Regions from separate parts of the Rhodoferax fermentans genome, predicted to be linked through region 1. Evidence: predicted binding sites of a transcription regulator. Region 1 holds the regulator's gene; each other region holds the start of a gene.

The links. Region 1 encodes sigma-54, which starts transcription at its own class of promoters, with help from an activator protein. Its sites were predicted from a motif close to TGGCANGNAANCTGCTTT; they were not measured.
Region 2: a site for sigma-54 is predicted at 2,448-2,465, ahead of glnK (P-II family nitrogen regulator). Genes of this name have one in related genera too.
Region 3: a site for sigma-54 is predicted at 1,470-1,487, ahead of nifH (nitrogenase iron protein). Genes of this name have one in related genera too.
Region 4: a site for sigma-54 is predicted at 1,996-2,013, ahead of nifB (nitrogenase cofactor biosynthesis protein NifB). Genes of this name have one in related genera too.

Annotation. Positions count from the first base shown of each region.
Region 1 is NZ_MTJN01000002.1:1,664,658-1,669,357, reverse strand. It holds gene RF819_RS07975 (SPOR domain-containing protein) at 1-265, shown strand, start outside; gene RF819_RS07970 (thiol:disulfide interchange protein DsbA/DsbL) at 322-972, shown strand; gene lptA (lipopolysaccharide transport periplasmic protein LptA) at 1,077-1,703, shown strand; gene lptB (LPS export ABC transporter ATP-binding protein) at 1,715-2,521, shown strand; gene rpoN (RNA polymerase factor sigma-54) at 2,627-4,225, shown strand; gene RF819_RS07950 (THUMP domain-containing class I SAM-dependent RNA methyltransferase) at 4,310-4,700, shown strand, end outside.
Region 2 is NZ_MTJN01000002.1:2,845,459-2,850,158, reverse strand. It holds gene RF819_RS13375 (ATP-binding cassette domain-containing protein) at 1-128, shown strand, start outside; gene RF819_RS13370 (CDP-alcohol phosphatidyltransferase family protein) at 121-732, shown strand; gene RF819_RS13365 (YifB family Mg chelatase-like AAA ATPase) at 763-2,298, opposite strand; gene glnK (P-II family nitrogen regulator) at 2,552-2,890, shown strand; gene amt (ammonium transporter) at 2,924-4,495, shown strand.
Region 3 is NZ_MTJN01000002.1:2,792,103-2,796,802, reverse strand. It holds gene nifD (nitrogenase molybdenum-iron protein alpha chain) at 1-256, opposite strand, end outside; gene nifH (nitrogenase iron protein) at 425-1,339, opposite strand; gene RF819_RS13120 (hypothetical protein) at 1,756-2,364, shown strand; gene RF819_RS13115 (NAD(+)--dinitrogen-reductase ADP-D-ribosyltransferase) at 2,497-3,348, shown strand; gene draG (ADP-ribosyl-[dinitrogen reductase] hydrolase) at 3,341-4,279, shown strand; gene RF819_RS13105 (ArsC/Spx/MgsR family protein) at 4,290-4,700, shown strand, end outside.
Region 4 is NZ_MTJN01000002.1:2,752,235-2,756,934, reverse strand. It holds gene RF819_RS12905 (HesB/IscA family protein) at 1-101, opposite strand, end outside; gene RF819_RS12900 (4Fe-4S binding protein) at 129-323, opposite strand; gene nifB (nitrogenase cofactor biosynthesis protein NifB) at 359-1,951, opposite strand; gene RF819_RS12890 (diguanylate cyclase) at 2,139-3,728, opposite strand; gene RF819_RS12880 (hypothetical protein) at 4,350-4,700, shown strand, end outside.

The DNA of each region.
Region 1 (4,700 bases):
TGCGGTATCTGGTCCGGCGGCTGCCGATCCTTTTGTGTATTTTGTGCAGGTGGGTGCTTACCGCACCCAGGAAGATGCCGAGAGCCAACGTGCCAAGCTGTCATTGGCCGGGCTGGAGACCAAGGTCAGTGAGCGTGAACAAGCCGGGCGCACAGTCTACCGGGTGCGGATGGGGCCGTATGAACGCCGTGACGAAGCTGAAGCCGCCAAAACCAAGCTGGAGGCCACCGGCTTGGAGGCGGCCATGGTGCGCGCGGCACGTTGAACTTTTTGGGGCGTGTGCTGCTCTGACGCTGTCATTGTTGACAAGGACCGAACCCCATGCCCCTCAAAAGACGCGATTTCTGTGCCGCTGCCACCCTGGCTGGCGCCGCCCTGACCACCACCCCGCTGTTGGCCCAGGCCAAAGTGCCCCAGGCGGGCAGCGACTATGCGAAGCTGCGTAAGCCCGCGCCAGTGGACGCCCCGGCAGGCAAGATCGAGGTGATCGAATTTTTCTGGTACAGCTGCCCACACTGCAACGCGTTTGAGCCGGTGCTCAACAATTGGGCGCAGCGCCTGCCCAAAGACGTGGTGTTCAAACGTGTGCCGGTGGCGTTCCAGGACAGCTACCTGCCACAACAGCGGCTTTTTTACGCGCTGGAGGCGATGGATCTGACCACCAAATTGCACGAGCGCGTGTTTGCCGCCATCCATGTGGAGCGGCAAAACCTGTCAACGGAAGCGGCCATCACCGACTGGATGGCCAAACAAGGGGTGGACAAGGCGCTCTTTACCAGCCACTTCAACTCGTTCACCACGGTGGCCAAGGCGCGCCGGGCCAGCCAGCTGATGAATGCCTACGAGGTCGAAGGTGTGCCTGCGCTCGGTGTGGCCGGGCGTTTTTACACCGACGGTGCCATGACCAAAGCCATGGACCGGGCGCTGCAGGTGGTGGATTTCCTGGTGGCCGAGGTCCGCGCGGGACGTTGAGTCTGGCGCTTGTCGGGCGCCACATCTGGCTTCGTTGCGGGCCGATGGGAACGGGCAGCAAGGTCGCTACAATGCATGCATAAACATGCAAGATTCGTGCCTTTATGAACAACTTCCTTTTGTCGCGCCTGGTCTCGGTCCTTTTGGTCCTGGTGGCTCCTGTCGCCTGGGGTGAAAAGGCGGACAAGGACAAACCCATGAATGTGGAGTCTGACGCTTTGCGTTATGACGACGCACGGCAGGTCAGCGTGTTCACCGGCAAGGTGGTCCTGACCAAGGGCACCATCCTGATTCGCGGCGCACGGCTCGATGTGCGGCAAGACCCGGATGGCTTCCAATACGGTGTGGTCACCGCCGAGCCCGGCAAACTGGCGTTTTTCCGCCAGAAGCGCGAAGGGGTGGATGAGTTCATCGAAGGCGAGGGCGAAACCATCGACTACGACGGTCGCCTGGACACCGTCAAGTTCATTTCCAAAGCCCAGTTGCGCCGTTATCGGGGGGCCACCCTGGCCGACGAGTTCAATGGTGGCCTGATCGTCTACAACAACGTCACCAGCGTGTTCACGCTGGATGGTGCACCTGCCGCTGGCAAAAACAGCAGCACCGGCCAACCCGGTGCACCCGCCGGCCGGGTCAAGGCGATGCTGACGCCGACCCCGGACAATGCGTCGGTACCAGCGTCGTCCACGCCTTTGCGCGACACCAACACCCTGGGTGGCAGCAAGCCATGACCCCCCTGGACATGGCTCCTGCTGCGCCAGCAACGGTCGCCGGTGACCGGCATCGCTCCTCGGACACGGGTGGACAAGACAGCTGCCTGCAAGCCCACCACCTGCAAAAGTCTTACGGCAGCCGCAAGGTGGTCAAGGATGTGTCGCTGTCGGTGCGCAAAGGTGAGGTGGTGGGGCTGCTCGGCCCCAACGGTGCGGGCAAGACCACCTCGTTTTACATGATTGTGGGTCTGGTGCGTGCCAGCGGTGGCGACATCACCATCGACGGCCAGTCGGTCGAACACATGCCGATCCACCGGCGCGCCCGCCTCGGGCTGGGTTACCTGCCCCAGGAGGCGTCGATTTTTCGCCGCCTCAATGTGGAGGACAACGTGCGTGCGGTGTTGGAGTTGCAGCTCGATGAGCGCGGCAAGGGCCTGAGCAACGACGAGATTGAAAAACGCCTGACTGCGCTGCTGCAAGACCTGAGGGTGGACCACCTGCGCCAGTCCAGCGCTTTGTCGCTCTCGGGGGGGGAACGCCGCCGGGTCGAGATTGCCCGGGCGCTGGCGACCAACCCGCGGTTTATCCTGCTGGATGAACCTTTTGCGGGCATTGACCCGATTGCGGTGATCGAGATCCAGCGCATCATCAGTTTCCTGAAAAACCGGGGCATTGGCGTGCTGATCACCGACCACAATGTGCGCGAAACCCTGGGCATTTGTGACCACGCCTACATCATCAGCGACGGCACGGTGCTGGCGCAGGGCACCCCCGCCGACATCGTCAACGACGCTGATGTCCGCCGGGTGTACCTCGGTGAACATTTCCGCATGTGAAGCTATGACCCCCACGCTTGTCACGATGTGTACTGCGCTGCCCCCCGAGGGGGCCGCGTTTTTGCTTGGGGCGGCCCGTCGCCAAAACATGACCCCTGATCAGTCATGAAACAAGGCCTGTCCTTACGCGTCTCGCAGCATCTGGCGCTCACACCGCAGTTGCAGCAGTCGATCCGTCTGCTGCAGCTATCGACCCAGGAGCTGAGCCAGGAAGTCGACCAGATGCTCGACGAAAACCCGTTTCTGGACCGCAACGTCGAAGAGGCCGAGCGGGAGTCCTTTGGTCTGGCGCAGGCCGACGCACCGGTCAGTGCGGCGGACCGTGAGGCTGAAGTTGCTACTTATTCAGCAGCAGAGTATCCAGACACTACAAGGGCCAAGTCCGAAAATGACCATGAAGAAGTCGGTGTGTCGTCTGACGACATCCCGAGCTGGGACGGTGATGGCACCGTCAGCATGGCGCCCGACGACGGCGAGTGGGGCGGTGAGGCCGCGGCCCGTGGCAACAACCTCAGCGGTGACGACGAAATGGACGCCACCGAGCTGGCGCGCAACCAGGAGTCGCTGCAGAGCTTTTTGCACCGCCAGGCGCTGGCGCTGCGCCTGGGGGCTGAGGACAGTGCCGCGCTGCGTTTCCTGATCGAGTCGCTCAATGACGACGGTTACCTGGAAGACACACTCGACGAGCTGGCGCGTGGCCTGGCCGGTGAGGACGACCCGGAGCAGATCGAGCAACTGGTCCACCACTTCACCGTGGCTTTGAGCCTGCTGCAAAGCCTGGAGCCCACTGGCGTGGGTGCCCGTGGCCTGGCCGAGTGCCTGAGCCTGCAGCTGCAAGCCCTGCAGCGCAACACCGATCTCAGCGACGAGTTCGACCCCGACGTGATCAAGGTCGCGCTGGCCATCTGCCGCCAGCCGATGGACCTGCTGGCCCGGCGCGACATCAAACACCTGATGCCCTTGTGTGGTGCCAGCGACCCCGCCGTGCGTGCCGCCATCACCCTGATTGGCCGCCTGGAGCCCAAGCCCGGACGGCGGTTTGTGGATGTGGAACGCAATGTGGTGGTGCCCGATGTGCTCGTGGTCAGGGTGGGCAACGGTGGCAACGCCAACTTCAGCGTGCGCCTGAACCCCGAGGTGATGCCGCGCCTGCGCGTGCACGACATCTACGCCAACGCGCTCAAGGGCCACAAGGCTGGTGGCAGCGAGGCCTCCAGTGCGCTGGCACTGCAGCAGCGTCTGCAAGAGGCGCGCTGGTTCATCAAGAACATCCAGCAGCGTTTCGACACCATCTTGCGGGTGTCCACCGCGATTGTGGAGCGGCAAAAAAGCTTCTTCATCCACGGCGAGCTGGCCATGCGCCCGCTGGTGCTGCGCGAAATTGCCGATGAGCTGGGCCTGCACGAGTCCACCATCAGCCGCGTCACCACCGCCAAATACATGGCCACGCCTTACGGCACCTTCGAGCTCAAGTACTTCTTTGGCTCGGGCCTGGGCACCGAATCCGGTGGCAACGCCTCCAGCACCGCAGTGCGGGCGCTGATCAAACAATTTGTCGCCGCCGAAAGCCCCAAAAAACCGCTGTCCGACAACCAGATCTCCGACATGCTCAAAGAGCAAGGCATCGAATGCGCCCGCCGCACCGTGGCCAAATACCGCGAAGGCCTGCGCATTGCCCCGGCATCGTTGCGCAAGGAGCTGTGACATTTTTGGCGCCACCCTGCTGTGCCCTCGAGGCGGCATGGGGCGCGAAGCCATCCCCTCGACGACCCTGAGGAAAGAATACCTATGAACCAACTCCAACTGTTCCTGCCCTGCGCCGCTGGCGTGGAAGACTACCTGGCCACCGAGGTCTTGCGCATCACCGAACTGCCGCCCGGCTGCATCACCAAACAGCGTGGTGGGGTGGCGGTGCGCACTGGTTTTGCCCACGCCATGTTGCTCAACCTGTACAGCCGTCTGGCGCAGCGCGTGCTGGTGTTGCTGAGTTACACCGAATACCGCAGTGAGCAGGACCTGTACCGCGCCGCCAGCGAAGTCACCTGGGAGCGCTGGTTCACCCCGCGTGAGAGCATCAAGGTCGAGATCACCGCCCAGCACAGCCCACTCAACAGCCTGAACTTTGCCGCGCTCAAGATCAAGGACGCCGTCTGTGACCGTTTTCGCACGGTGGCCAACG
Region 2 (4,700 bases), 1.2 Mb from region 1:
GCAGTCTGGTGTTTGAACAAATCACCCGTCTGGGCATCCCGACCCTGTTGGTCACCCACGACGTGGCCGATGTGCCGCCGGGCGGGCGGGTGTTGGACATCAGCCATTGGCAGCCAGACCATGTTTGACCGTGCCCTGAACGCGCTGCTCAAACGCCCGTTGACAGCGGTCGCCACGCACTTGGTGCGCCGTGGTTGGTCGGCCAATCAACTCACCTGGATCGGTTTTGCCCTGGGCTTGCTCGCACTGCCGCTGATAACGCTGGGCCACCCGCTGTGGGCGCTGGCGGCCATGGCGCTGAACCGGCTGGCGGACGGTCTGGACGGCACGGTGGCGCGCCTGACGCGGCCGACCGACCGTGGCGCGTTTCTGGACATCACGCTCGATTTCCTGTTTTACGCATCGATTCCGCTGGCCTTTGCGCTGGCAGACCCGATGGCCAACGCGCTGCCCGCTGCGGTGCTGATCTACAGCTTTGTGGGCACGGCAGGCAGCTTTCTGGCGTTTGCGGTGCTGGCGGCCAAACGCCAGATCAGCAGCGAGGCCTACCCCAGCAAAGGTTTGTATTACCTGGGGGGCCTGACCGAGAGTGTGGAAACCATGGCCGTGTTCACGCTGATGTGCCTGGCGCCCAGCTGGTTTGCACCGCTGGCCTACGGTTTTGCGGCCTTGTGTGCGCTGACCACAGTGACCCGCATCGTCGCAGGCATCCGCACTTTCAGGCCAGATTGAGCATTCAAGAGGCAGGCATCTGGGGTGGCGTCAGGCTGACTTCAGCGTCCGGCGGTACTGCATGGCCTCGGCCACATGGGTGACCTGGGTGCTGTGTGCACCGGCCAGGTCGGCAATGGTGCGCGCCACCTTGAGCGCCCGGTGGGTGCTGCGTGCCGACCAGCCCAGCCGGGTGGCGGCCACGTTCAAGAACTTGGCAGCAGCCTCGTCCAGCAGCACAAACTGGTCAATTTCCTGCCCCTGCAAGGCCTGGTTGGGCTTGCCCTGGCGGGTGATGGCGCGTTCACGTGCGGCCATACAACGGGCCTGGACCACGGCACTGGCTTCACCCGGCGGCGTCTGCATCAGCTCGTTGGACGTCACGGCGGGCACCTCCACATGCAGGTCAATGCGGTCCACCAGCGGACCGCTGAGTTTGCCCTGGTAACGCGCCACCTGGTCGGGCGTGCAACGGCAGGCCTTCTGGTTGGAGCCCAGGTAACCACAGGGGCAGGGGTTCATCGCACCAATCAGTTGGAAACGCGCCGGGAACTCACTGCGCCGCGCCGCCCGCGAGATGGTGATGGTGCCGGTCTCCAGCGGCTCACGCAGCGCCTCCAAAGCGGCGCGGGGAAACTCCGGAAATTCGTCCAGAAACAAGACCCCGTGGTGCGCCAGCGAAATCTCTCCGGGACGCGGCGGTGATCCGCCACCGACCAAAGCGACAGCACTCGCGGTATGGTGCGGCTGGCAGGTGGGCCGACGCGCCCAGCTGGCCAGCGAAAAACGCCCGCCCAGGCTGGCGACAGCGGCACTTTGCAAGGCCTCATCGGTGGTCATGGGCGGCAGCAAACCGACAAAACGCTGCGCCAGCATCGATTTGCCCGAGCCCGGTGGCCCCATCAACAGCAGGCTGTGGCCACCGGCGGCAGCAATCTCAAGCGCCCGTTTGGCCCCAAGCTGGCCTTTGACATCGGCCAGATCGAGGTAGTCAGCCGCTTGCACACAAGGCACAGAATCGACTCTAGCCCAACCTTCACCTGGCTCAGCTGCTCTGTTTTCTGAAGTGGTCGGTAAAAAATGCTGCACCACATCGAGCAAATGCCGGGCGCGGTACACCTGGGCACTGGGCACCAGGGCGGCCTCTTCGGCGCTCTCGGGTGGCAGCACCAGCTGGGTGACCACACCACTGCCATGCAGGGCCAGGCTCATGGCCAGCGCACCCCGCACCGGGCGCAACTCACCCGACAGTGACAACTCGCCAGCAAACTCCCAGCCCGCCAACGCCGCAGTATCAATCTGGCCACTGGCGCCCAGAATGCCCAGCGCTATGGGCAGATCAAACCGGCCCGAGTCCTTGGGCAAATCGGCTGGCGCCAGGTTGACCACAATTTTTTTGTTGCTCGGAAACTCCAGCCCCGAGTTCTGGATGGCCGAGCGCACCCGCTCACGCGCTTCTTTCACCTCAACATCAGCCAAACCCACCAAGGTGAAACTCGGCAAACCGTTGGCCAAGTGGACTTCGACCGTCACGGCGGCCGCATCCAGGCCCAGCAGGGCCCGGCTTTGCACCAAAGACAGACTCATGAAACCTCCTGACTAAAACGGTGCGCTGTCAACAGGCCACGCATCCGATTGATGCACCATGCTGGTGCTTACTGGTTATTTATACAGATATCTTAACCCACAGATCTCGTGCTGATTTGCAAGGCTCCAGCCAGGCCAATCCGGGCGTCTGGCACGAACCCTGCTTTACTTGCTCGTCAACCCACTTGTTGGAGAGGCCGATGACTCTGAACCCGCCGAGTGTGACCCACTCTTTCCAAGCCAAGGAGAACTCATGAAACTTGTCACTGCAATTGTCAAACCCTTCAAGCTCGATGAGGTGCGCGAAGCGCTCTCCTCCATCGGCGTGCAGGGCATCACCGTTACCGAAGTCAAAGGCTTTGGTCGCCAAAAGGGACACACCGAACTGTATCGGGGTGCAGAGTATGTGGTGGATTTTCTGCCCAAGGTCAAGGTTGAGGCCGCCGTGTCTGACGAGATGCTCGACCAGGTCATCGAAGCCATCGAAGGCGCAGCACGCACCGGCAAGATTGGTGATGGCAAGATTTTTGTCACACCGGTTGAGCAGGTGATCCGCATCCGCACCGGCGAAACCGGCAAGGAAGCGCTCTGACGCCCACTTCTCACTTCACACGAGATCCACAACATGAAAAAACTACTTGCATCCCTTGCGTTGGGCATGAGCTTGTTGCTTGGCGGCACCGTTGCTTTGGCACAAGCGCCCGCCGCCCCCACCTCTGAAGCTGCTGCCACCACCGCTGCACCGGCCGCTCCTGACGCCGCTGCTCCGGCGGCCACTGCGCCTGCCGAGGCACCTGCTGCAGCCGCCGCTGCGGCCCCGGCCGCCGCCGAAGCTGCTGCGCCCGCTGCCGCACCCGCACCTGTTCCAAACAAGGGCGACACCGCCTGGATGATGGTCTCCACCCTGTTGGTGATTTTGATGACGGTGCCCGGTCTGGCGCTGTTCTACGGCGGCCTGGTCCGCTCCAAGAACATGCTGTCGGTGCTGATGCAGGTCATGGTGACCTTCTCGATGATTGTGGTGTTGTGGTTCATTTACGGCTACAGCTTGGCGTTCACCGAGGGCAACTCGTTTTTTGGTGGCTTTGACCGGCTGTTCATGTCGGGCATCTGGGACAACGCTGCAGGCACCTTTGCCAATGGCGCCACCTTCAGCAAGGGCGTGGTGATTCCTGAGATTGTGTTCGCCGCCTTCCAGGCTACTTTTGCCGGTATCACCGGTACCCTGATCGTGGGCGCCTTTGCCGAACGTATGAAGTTCTCTGCAGTGTTGGCTTTCATGGTCTTGTGGTTCACCTTTGCCTACGCACCGATTGCCCACATGGTCTGGTTCTGGATGGGCCCGGATGCCTACAGCGCCGCCGCCGTGGCTGAAGAAATGACCAGCAAAGCCGGCATGATCTGGCAGTGGGGTGCGCTGGACTTCGCGGGTGGTACGGTGGTGCACATCAACGCTGCTGTGGCTGGCCTGGTGGGTTCTTACATGGTTGGCAAACGTATTGGCTACGGCAAAGAGTCGATGGCGCCTCACAGCCTGACTTTGACGATGGTCGGCGCGTCCCTGCTGTGGGTGGGCTGGTTTGGCTTCAACGCTGGCTCCGCTCTGGAAGCCAACGGCTTCGCCGCCCTGGCCTTCATCAACACCTTTGGTGCTACCGCTGCGGCCATCCTGGCCTGGTGTATCGGTGAAACCCTGATGCGCGGCAAAGCTTCCATGCTGGGTGCGGCTTCCGGTTGTGTGGCGGGTTTGGTTGCCATCACACCCGCTGCCGGCAACGTCGGTATCGGTGGTGCGCTGGTGATTGGTTTCCTGTCTGGCTTTGCCGGCCTGTGGGGTGTGAATGGCCTGAAGAAACTGCTGGGCGCTGACGACTCGCTGGACGTGTTCGGTGTGCACGGTGTTTGCGGCATCTTGGGTGCCATCCTGACCGGTGTCTTCAACAGCCCCGCTCTGGGCGGCCCCGGCTACGTGGCCGACTGGGTCACGGCCACCATGGTGACATCGGCCGACTACTCCATCGCAGCCCAAGTCTGGGTGCAAACCAAGGCGGTGTTGACCACCGTGATCTGGTCGGGTGTGGTGTCGTTCGTGGCCTACAAGATTGTGGACATGACCATTGGTCTGCGTGTCAGCGAAGAAAGCGAACGCGAAGGTCTGGACATCACCTCCCACGGCGAGTCTGCCTACGGCCGCTAAGGTCTGTCTGATGGTTGCAGGCCAACTGCCTGCAACGGGTATTTTTTGAGTGCTTCCTAGAGAGTTGGCCCACCGGGTGTTTGCGACCCCGGTGGGTTTTTTTTGGTCTGTTCAGGCCCCATGCCACCCAGCGCGCTTCTTTGGCACCGCTTGGCGCCAACGCCACCCCTCAAATCGCTTCTGGATTTGTAGCTGCCACCCCATA
Region 3 (4,700 bases), 1.1 Mb from region 1:
GGCCATGGCTGATGTGCACCATGTCCTTTATCGGGCCCCAGACCACCCCTTTGGAACCCGCATAGGCGCAGCCACGAATGGTCATCACGCCAGGCAGCGACTTGATGTTGGACTTGACCCCGCAATCGGGGCGACCTTCTTCAAAAGTGCTGAGGTGTTTGGCGCGCCGCTTGGCCATTTTTTCGGGGTAGGCCTTCAGCACTTCTTCAATCAGGGCCTTGTTGGTGGCCTTGCGCTCTTCAACGGTGGCGGTCATGGTGGTAACTCCGGTGATAAAAAAGTAGGCGTTGCTAGCGGTACTGCGGTCAGCGAGATACAGCGTTGCCAGGGGCCCCGCGGATCTGGCTATGCCAGGCCGCTGGGGCCGCCCCCTTGAGGGGGGATGCGGCTACACGCAGTGAGCAAGCAACGGGGGGTGGGCCAATTACGCGGCAGCCAGCTGCGCTGCGGCGGCTTGGGCAGCGGCCAGTTCTGCGGCGGCCTTGCCGACCAGGGATTCGTCGATCACATCCATGATCCCGAACTCCATCAGCATGTCTTCGAGCTGGTCCATCGTGATGGGGGTGGGGATGGTGCCGTTGCCCGCGTTGTTGTGGACCTTCTGCGCCAGCGTGCGGTATTCACCGGCCTGCTTGGAGTCAGGGGCGTATTCGATCACCGTCATACGACGCAGTTCGGCGTGTTGCACCACGTTGTCACGTGGCACAAAGTGGATCAGCTTGCTGCCCAACATGCCCGCCAGGGCGTCGGCCAGTTCGTATTCCTTGTCGGTCTTGCGCTCGTTACACACCAGGCCACCCAGACGCACACCACCCGAGTTGGCGTATTTCAGAATGCCCTTGGAGATGTTGTTGGCCGCGTACATGGCCATCATTTCGCCGGACATGACGATGTAGATTTCCTGCGCCTTGTTTTCGCGAATCGGCATGGCAAAACCGCCACACACCACGTCACCCAGCACGTCGTAGGACACATAGTCCACACCGTCATAGGCACCGTTTTCTTCGAGGAAGTTGATCGAGGTGATCACACCGCGGCCAGCGCAACCAACACCTGGCTCTGGGCCACCGGATTCAACACAACGGATGTTTTTGTAACCAATCTTCATCACGTCTTCGAGCTCCAGATCCTCCACGGAACCCGCTTCGGCGGCCAGTGACAGGATGGTGTCCTGCGCCTTGGCGTGCAGGATCAGACGGGTGGAGTCGGCTTTGGGGTCGCAGCCAACGATGAGGATTTTCTGGCCCAGGTCAGACAAGGCTGCCAGGGTGTTCTGGGAGGTGGTCGATTTGCCGATGCCACCTTTGCCGTAGAAGGCGATTTGCCGAAGTTTAGCCATTGCAGTACTCCAATCAGGAAGGGTTAAAAGAACCAAGCTTGCGTAGCCGCGACTTGTGTCTGCCTGGCGTGTCCGATGGTCTTCTTCTTGTAGTCACGTTTGGCTGGATGTGAGCCCGCGCAGCCTGTTCATTGCAGCTTCCGTGCCATGCCGTTTGGGCCACGCCTCAAAGCCGGTGTCACACCCTGTTTTCATTGGGAAAAGCTGTTTTTCTCAGGGCAAAAACCTGGCTTTCCGGGTTTTGTTAACTTCCCGACAAAACCCCTGACCGTGTCGCAAAAATCCCGGTCGTAAGCGCTTGGGATGTGTGTTTGTGTCGGGTTTGCAGCGGGTTTCAGGTTGGTACGGTCATTGCAGTTAGAGAGGGGCTTGTATCAAAGCTATCACTGCCAGCTCAACCACCCAAAGGACCTCCCATGACCGCCACCCTCGCCCGACCAGAGATCGACGACACCGCTTTTGCCCGCCTTGAAAACGAAGGGCGGCTGCTCAACCCCTTGCACAAAGCGATCACCGGCGTGCCCGGCCGCGTTGGTTTTCGGGGTGAGCTGGCGCTGCGTTTTGCCCCCAAGCTGGCCGACGAGGCGCGCCCACCCGAGCTGATGTGCCCCCAGGTCATGGCGATTGCCAATGTGGGCGAAAGTTTTGTGCCGTTTTTTGCCGGTTACCTGCTGAGTTTTGAGAGTCTCAAGGACGTGGCCGAGGTGCTGGGCGACACCTTGAGCGCCAACGGCAAGTACTTCTTGTTTTGCGACAACATCGACCTGTCCAAGAAATACCAGGTGCCCTACAACAACGCCACCTTCTACGTGTTGCCGATTCTGGAGTCCACCGTTTACAACGAGTTGCTGGACTTGTTGTACCTGGAGAAGAACGACCTCAAGAAAAAGGACACCGCTGGCAAGCTCGACGCGGTGGCCAATGCCGCCCTTAAGTTCAGCGCCAAATTTGAGAGCATCAGCTACGAGCAAGGATTGGCGCTGATGGGACCAGTGCGCAACCCCAACGAGAACCGTCCTGTTTGAGCGGTGGCTTCCTGCTGCGCAACCCGATCTTGCGCCTGCGATGCTCGCCGTATGGAAGTACGGCTGTGCTTCTCGCTCTGACATCGGGCTGGTCGCGACGCCATCCATTCGCTCAAACGTGAAAAACTGTTCATGGATGTCGACTCCGATGAACTTGATCAGCCCCAGCGCTGGTACGGCACCAACCTGGTGGGGGTGCCTTCGCTCTTACTCGGCAGCGCGGCGTTCAACGGCCACCCGGTGCCCCTGGCCATTGCGGGCACACGTGAGTCGCACATGGGGCTGTTTGCACTGCTGGAACGCAGCCAGGACCTAAGCGAGGCGCAGGACATGTTCACCCACTACATGGCGATTGCGTTTGGACTGCGCAAGCCTGATGCGGATGAGCTGCGCAGCATGGGCGCCTCGGAGCAGCGGCGCTGGCACAGCAGCTGGCGCAAGCTGCTGCAGGGCTGGGGCATGGATGCCAACGGTGTGGCGGGTGCGGTGCTCAAGGGTTGGGTCGAGAGCCGTTTTGGGCTGGTGCCGAGTTTTCACAAAGCGCCTCTGGTGCGTTTCCCCTCGCCAGCCTGGGTGACCTACTTGCAGGAAAAAACCGCCAGCCGTCACAACAATAACAACATCCACCAGCAACTCGATCTGCTGTACGAGTTCTGCCAATGGGCGTTGCGCCGTGGCCTGCTGCCGGGGGTCACACCAGAGAGCAAACACCTGCAGCTCTGGCGTGGCAGCAACCGCTGTGAAGAGCAGGTGATCCATGGCCGACTGCAAAACCGGTGCTGCACCGTGCGGCTCAACAACCTGGTGTCGTTCAGTCTGAGTGCGCAGGACGCCTCGGTGTTTGGCGACTGGGTGTTTGAGGTGCAGGTGCCGGTATGCAAGGTGCTGGTTTTTCCCGGCCTCTTGCCGGGCCAGGTGCTGCAGGGTGAGCAGGAGGTGCTGGCCCTGGGTGGCAACTACGAGGTCACGGCACGTTATGCGTGAACCCCTCGACCGCGCCCTGGGCGCTTACCTCGGTTTGGCCATTGGCGATGCACTGGGCGCCACGGTGGAGTTCATGCGCCCACGCGAAATCGCCCACCAATACGGTGTGCACCGCGACATCGTTGGTGGTGGCTGGCTCAAACTGGCGCGTGGTCAGGTCACCGACGACACCACCATGAGCCTGGCCCTCGGTGAGGCGCTGCTGCAAGCGGGTGCGCCCACGCTGATCGCCCATGCACATGGCGACGAGACCCTGACCCGGCGCATCGGCCAGGCCTATGTGCAGTGGTTCAAGGCCAAACCGGTGGACTGTGGCAACACCTGCCGTCGCGGCATCATGCGCTTCATGCACGAGGGCACACTCTCGGGTGAACTCAACCCCGGTGACGGCGGCAACGGCGCGCTGATGCGCAACCTGCCCGCCGTGCTGGCCACCCTGGGCCACGACGGCTTGTTTGAGCGCCTGTCGATCACTCAGGCGCGCCTCACCCACCACCACCCCTTGTCCGATGCCGCCACGCTGGGCCTGGGCCAGTTGCTGCGCCTGCTGCTCACCGGCGCCAGCCACCCAAGCTGCCAGGCCTGGGTGGCCCAGTGGGTGGCCAACAACCCGAGTTTTGGCTTCACCCCCTACCGGGGCCGCGCCACCGCCTATGTGGTCGACACGGTGCAGACCGTGCTGTACTTCCTGACCCAACACGAGGACTTCGAGGCCGCGATGGTGGCCACGGTGAACCAGGGCGACGACGCCGACACCACCGGCGCGCTGCTGGGCATGCTGGCCGGTGCCCGCTGTGGTGCCACCCGACTGCCGTCGCGCTGGTTGCAACGCCTGCGCCCCGACGTGGTACGCGCCATCACCGACCAGACCTATGGTCTGCTGGCGCTGGCGGCCAGTGTGAAGCCCGCGCCAAACACCCCCTCCTCTTGAGAACCTCGCCATGGCACACATCAGCTTTTATGAAAAACCCGGCTGTGGCGGCAACGCCAGACAAAAGGCTTTGTTACTCGCCGCCCACCACACCCTTGATGTCAAAAACCTGCTCCTGACCCCATGGACTGAGGAGGAGCTGCTCCTGTTTTTGAGCCCTCTGGCGGTGCCGGACTGGTTCAACCGTGCGGCACCCCAGGTCAAGTCCGGCGAGGTGGTGCCAGAGTCGCTCAGCGCCGATGCCGCGCTGGCGCTGCTGCTGGCACAGCCTTTGCTGATCCGTCGTCCGTTGATGGCTGTGGGTGAGCAACGCATGGTGGGCTTTGATACCGCTGCGGTGCACGCCTGGGTCGGCCTGGGTGAACAGGCGCCACAGCCTGGCTCGCTCGAAGGCTGCGCCGCTGCCGCAGGCCACTGCAGC
Region 4 (4,700 bases), 1.1 Mb from region 1:
ACCGCCAGCCGCAGGCCTGCGCCTGTGCCCAGGCCAGAGAAGCGCACAACACGGTTGATGAATTTCGCTGCAGCAGGGGTGACGGTGAGGTTTGGCAACATGGCGGGGGTGCTTTCAGAGAAAGGGAATCAGACTTCGGTGATACAGTCGTCCACCGGACAGATGGCCACACACTGCGGGTCGTCAAAGTGGCTTTCGCAGTCGTTGCACTTCTTGGGGTCAATCGCGTAGATGCCACTCTTGACGCGGATGGCGGCGTTGGGGCACACCGGCTCGCAGGCGTCACACGAGGTGCAGATGTCGGTGTTGATCTTGTGGGTCATGGCTAATCTCCTGTCGGGTTGGCTAATGAAAAAAGTTAGGCGGCCAGTGCGGTGTAGGCGCCCTGGCGGATGGCGGCGTCACCACGGTGCTGGTGCAACACGGCGCCACTGGCCACCCGGGCGCGGTAGTCGTTGAACCAGTCAAGCGCGGCTTTTTCGATGAATTCACCGACATAAGCGTCCACCGGCTCGACGCCCGCCAACATCAATTCGTCACGCGGGCAGGCGCCGATCTTGGCCACCAGCACCGCATGGCAGTCGTTGATGGCACGCACCACCGAAGGCAGTTGCTCGTCGTCACCGGCGCCACCCTGGCAGTACTGGTCCACCCGCCGGTGCCCCACAAAATGGGCCTTGGCGGCAGAGACCTCATAGACCTGGAATTCGGTCACATGGCCAAAATGTTCGTTGACACGCCCGCCGCCCTTGGTGGCCACGGCCACCAGCACCTTGAGGTCCTGCGAGGCCTGCAGCGCACTGGCCGCCGCCAGCGCCTGCTGTTTGGCGGCCTGCTGGGCACTGCGCTCCTGCTCGACCTTGTCCTGGTAGGCCTTGCGTTTTTCCAGGTCGTAGACCACGTCCTCCATGTCGTCGAGCTTGTCGAGGGTGAACTCGTCGCTGCGGTCTTCACCGAGCAGGCCCACCGCGTCGGCGCGGCACTGGCGGCAGTGGCGCATCAGGTTGGCGCCGCCCATGCAGGCATCCTGCACGGCTTTGAGTTCCTGGGCACTGGGGCCACGCTGGCCGGTCAGGCCAAACACCGTGCCGTGTTCGGGCTCGGAGATCAGCGGCATGATGTTGTGCAGGAAGGCGCCACGTTTCTTCACCTCGCGGTTCACATCCATCAAATGCTGGTCATTGATGCCGGGGATCAGCACAGAGTTGACCTTGGTGAGCACACCACGTGCGGTGAGCATCTCCAGGCCCAGCATCTGGCGCTGGTGCAACACGGTAGCGGCCTCGATGCCGGTCAGCCGTTTGTGGTTCCAGAAAATCCAGGGGTAAATCTTGGCGCCGATCTCGGGGTCCACCATGTTGATGGTGATCGTCACGTGGTCAATGTTGTGTTTGCAGATTTCGTCCACCAGGTCGGGCAAGGCCAGCCCGTTGGTCGAGAGACACAGCTTGATGTCGGGTGCCCTCGCTGTGAGCATGCGCATGGTGTCAAAGGTCTTCTTCGGATTGGCCAGCGCGTCACCCGGGCCAGCAATACCCAGCACCGTCATCTGCGGGATGGCGCTGGCCACCGCCACCACCTTCTTCACCGCCTGCTCGGGCGTGAGCTTTTGCGACACCACACCCGGGCGCGACTCGTTGCTGCAGTCGTATTTGCGGTTGCAGTAATTACACTGGATATTGCAGGCTGGCGCCACCGCTACATGCATGCGGGCAAAGTGGTGGTGGGCTTCCTCGGAGTAACAGGGGTGGTTCTTGACCTTGTCCCAGACCTCGGCCGGCATGTCCTGCGGACCGTCGGACGAGCCACAACTGGCCTTGCCCTCCCCACCGGTGGTACCGCAGCCAGCACCGTTTGAGGCCGATTCAAGCCTGATCTTCAGAGGTTTGAGCTGACCCATGCTGACATAGGTCGTGCCGGGTTGGCTACCGGTGAGCGCGCTTGTTGGCATGGAGAAACCCTTCATGCGATCGACCGTGACCGCTTGGGGTTTGATTAGCGATATCCATGCCACGCCAAAACACCGGTTTTTGGCTGGGTTTTGTCGGTTGTGACACACCCGACCCGGCGCGGCCTGAGCTACTTTGCGGGCGGCTTGTCAGTGATGCGACAAAGCTGACACAGCGCCGTACAGGGGCTCAGACCTTGGTATGGAGGAAGGTGATGAACTCGCGGTCAGCGGACAAGATGTGGCGGGCCACCACTTCCTGGGTCAGGTACACAAACAGATCCCCGATCAACAAGCGGCCACTCTTGAACTGCGCCACCAGCGCGTGCCCCTGGGCCAGCAGCTCACGGTGCAGTTGGGCGTGCTCAGCCGCAGCGGGATAAGCAGACTGGAACAACAGCACCTCTTCTTCCAGAAAATGCTCCCCGATGTCGACCACAAAGGCGTCCATCCGGTCGGCCAGGCTGGCTGCGTTCTGCCCGGACAGGATCAGCCCCAGGATGTCGTTGGCCTCGGCAAACAGTTTGCGGTGGTGCGTGTCCATGACCGCGTAGCCACTGTCATAACTTGAATGCCAGACCAGCTGCACCAGCTTGCCAGGTGCCGACGCCGTGTGTTTGCCCGTCTGCGCCAACCGCACCCGGTTGCGGCCTTCCTGTTTGGCAATATAGAGCGCGGCGTCGGCCGCACTGAGCAGGCCCGACGCGTCCACATAGTGCGCGTCCGCCATGGCCGCCACCCCCAAGCTCACGGTCAGCCGACCCAAAGGCGACTTGGCGTGGGGCAGGTTCAGCTGCTCAACCGATTGGCGCACCGCCTCGGCCAGACGCAGGCCGTCCTGGGCCTGGGTGTTGGGCAGGATCAGCAGGAACTCTTCGCCGCCATAACGCGCCGCCAGATCACCCGCGCGGCGCATGCCGGACTGGATCACCTCCGCAATCTGGCGCAGGCAGGCATCACCGGCCGGGTGGCCATAGTGGTCGTTGTAGAGCTTGAAGTGGTCGATGTCGATCATCACCAAGGCAAACGGCTGACCCGAGCGTTTGAACCGGGCCCACTCTTGGGCCAGCACATGGTTCAGATGGCGGCGATTGGCCAGGCCGGTGAGTTCATCCTGGGTGGCCAGCTGGCGGTTCTGGTCGTCAGACCGGTCCTTGGACATCAGCACAAAACCAATCGACAGCAGGATCAGGGTCACCAGCGCACCCAGCAAACTGATGACCTGCACCGGATTGCTCCCGGTGGTGTCGAGCATCCCGACCAAGCCGGTGCGCATCACCTCCAGCACCCGAAAGCTCAGCAGCGCCATGGCCATCACCAGCCCGGTCATCAGAAAGTATTGGCCACGCCCAGGGGTGTGGCGACGGGTCTGCAACATCAGCTGCAAAACCAAGCCGCCCTGGAACAACGAGATCAAACTGACCACCAGCGACCGGTAGGTGGCGAGCTCAAAGAGAAGCACAAAAGCCACCGTCTCGGCCACCACCGGGCCCCAGATCAGCAGCCGGGGTGCGCGCCGCCGGTAAAACTCGAACAAACCCTCGGCAAACAAGGCCCAGGCACTGGCCCGCAGCACAATGACCACCAACAAACCAGCAAACTGCCCCAGGTTGCCAACCTGGCTGAGAAACACATAAGACGCAATGTGTACCCCCAGCCCGGCAGCCCAGTACCGCATGCCATCACGCTGGTCCTGATGCGCCACCACAGCCACCGACAAGGCCAGCACGGTACCCGTTAGAACAATGACCAAAAGTAAAGTGTGGATATCAGCTGTCATGCAGCTATTGTCCCGCAAGGCTGCTATGACATTTGAAGTTCATCACGCTCTGGCTTGGAAAACCGGGGCTAGCTCAGAGGGTTTGACAGTTGTGGGTGGCAGGGGGTGGGTAGGGGCGGCGGCCTCATACTGCCAAATGCGCAGAAATCGGCCGCCACCCCTACCCACCCCCTGCTGGCGAGCGACGTTTGAACGCGAAAAAGAAGCCCAAAGGCAAGGAAAGGCCGACGACCGAGATGCAGCGAGAGCGGTCATACAGTCATATCCCCCATTTGGGGGATGTTCAGGTCACTCACAGACCGCCACAATGCAGCGAAAGCAGTCGTACCACAAGCGCCTCCAATTTCAAACTTTGAGCCCTTTGATGCCTAGAATCAACCAACCCCTTTTGGATGTTTGTCGGCATTACTAACACGGCATGAAAATGCCTTAACTCTGTGAAGACCAAGGTTGTAAACCCTTTCCAAGATATTTTCACCTTCATCTTATACTGCAGATATTTTCCTATATGTTGCATCTGCGGCATGACACTAAGTATGGTTATATTTATGTTAAAAAAACTATGTGGGCATAAATCGCCATCGTTGATTTTTTCGAACACACTTTTGGATAGATAAAAAAATGAAAAAATTCATGGTTATTGCCACTTTGGTGGTGACGATGTGTTTCTTTCAAGTAACATCTTTCGCAAACGGCCCCGTCATATTGAATGGCACTTGGATAATTGATACAAAGGCAACCGAGAAATTTGTACTTAGCACGCATCCATTCAAAGACGAAAACTCAGCAAATTCATTCCTTCATCACATCAGCTTCTTAGGAAGTTTAATTTTTGATTTCGACGGCGACAAGCTATTTTTAGGTACTTTTCCAGGTGACGAAAGAAAGCGAGAATATCTTCTTGTTTCTCATAATGGTTCTGAAAAGAAATACAATTCTAAAAACACTCAAGACGGGTCTAAGGTGTCAGAA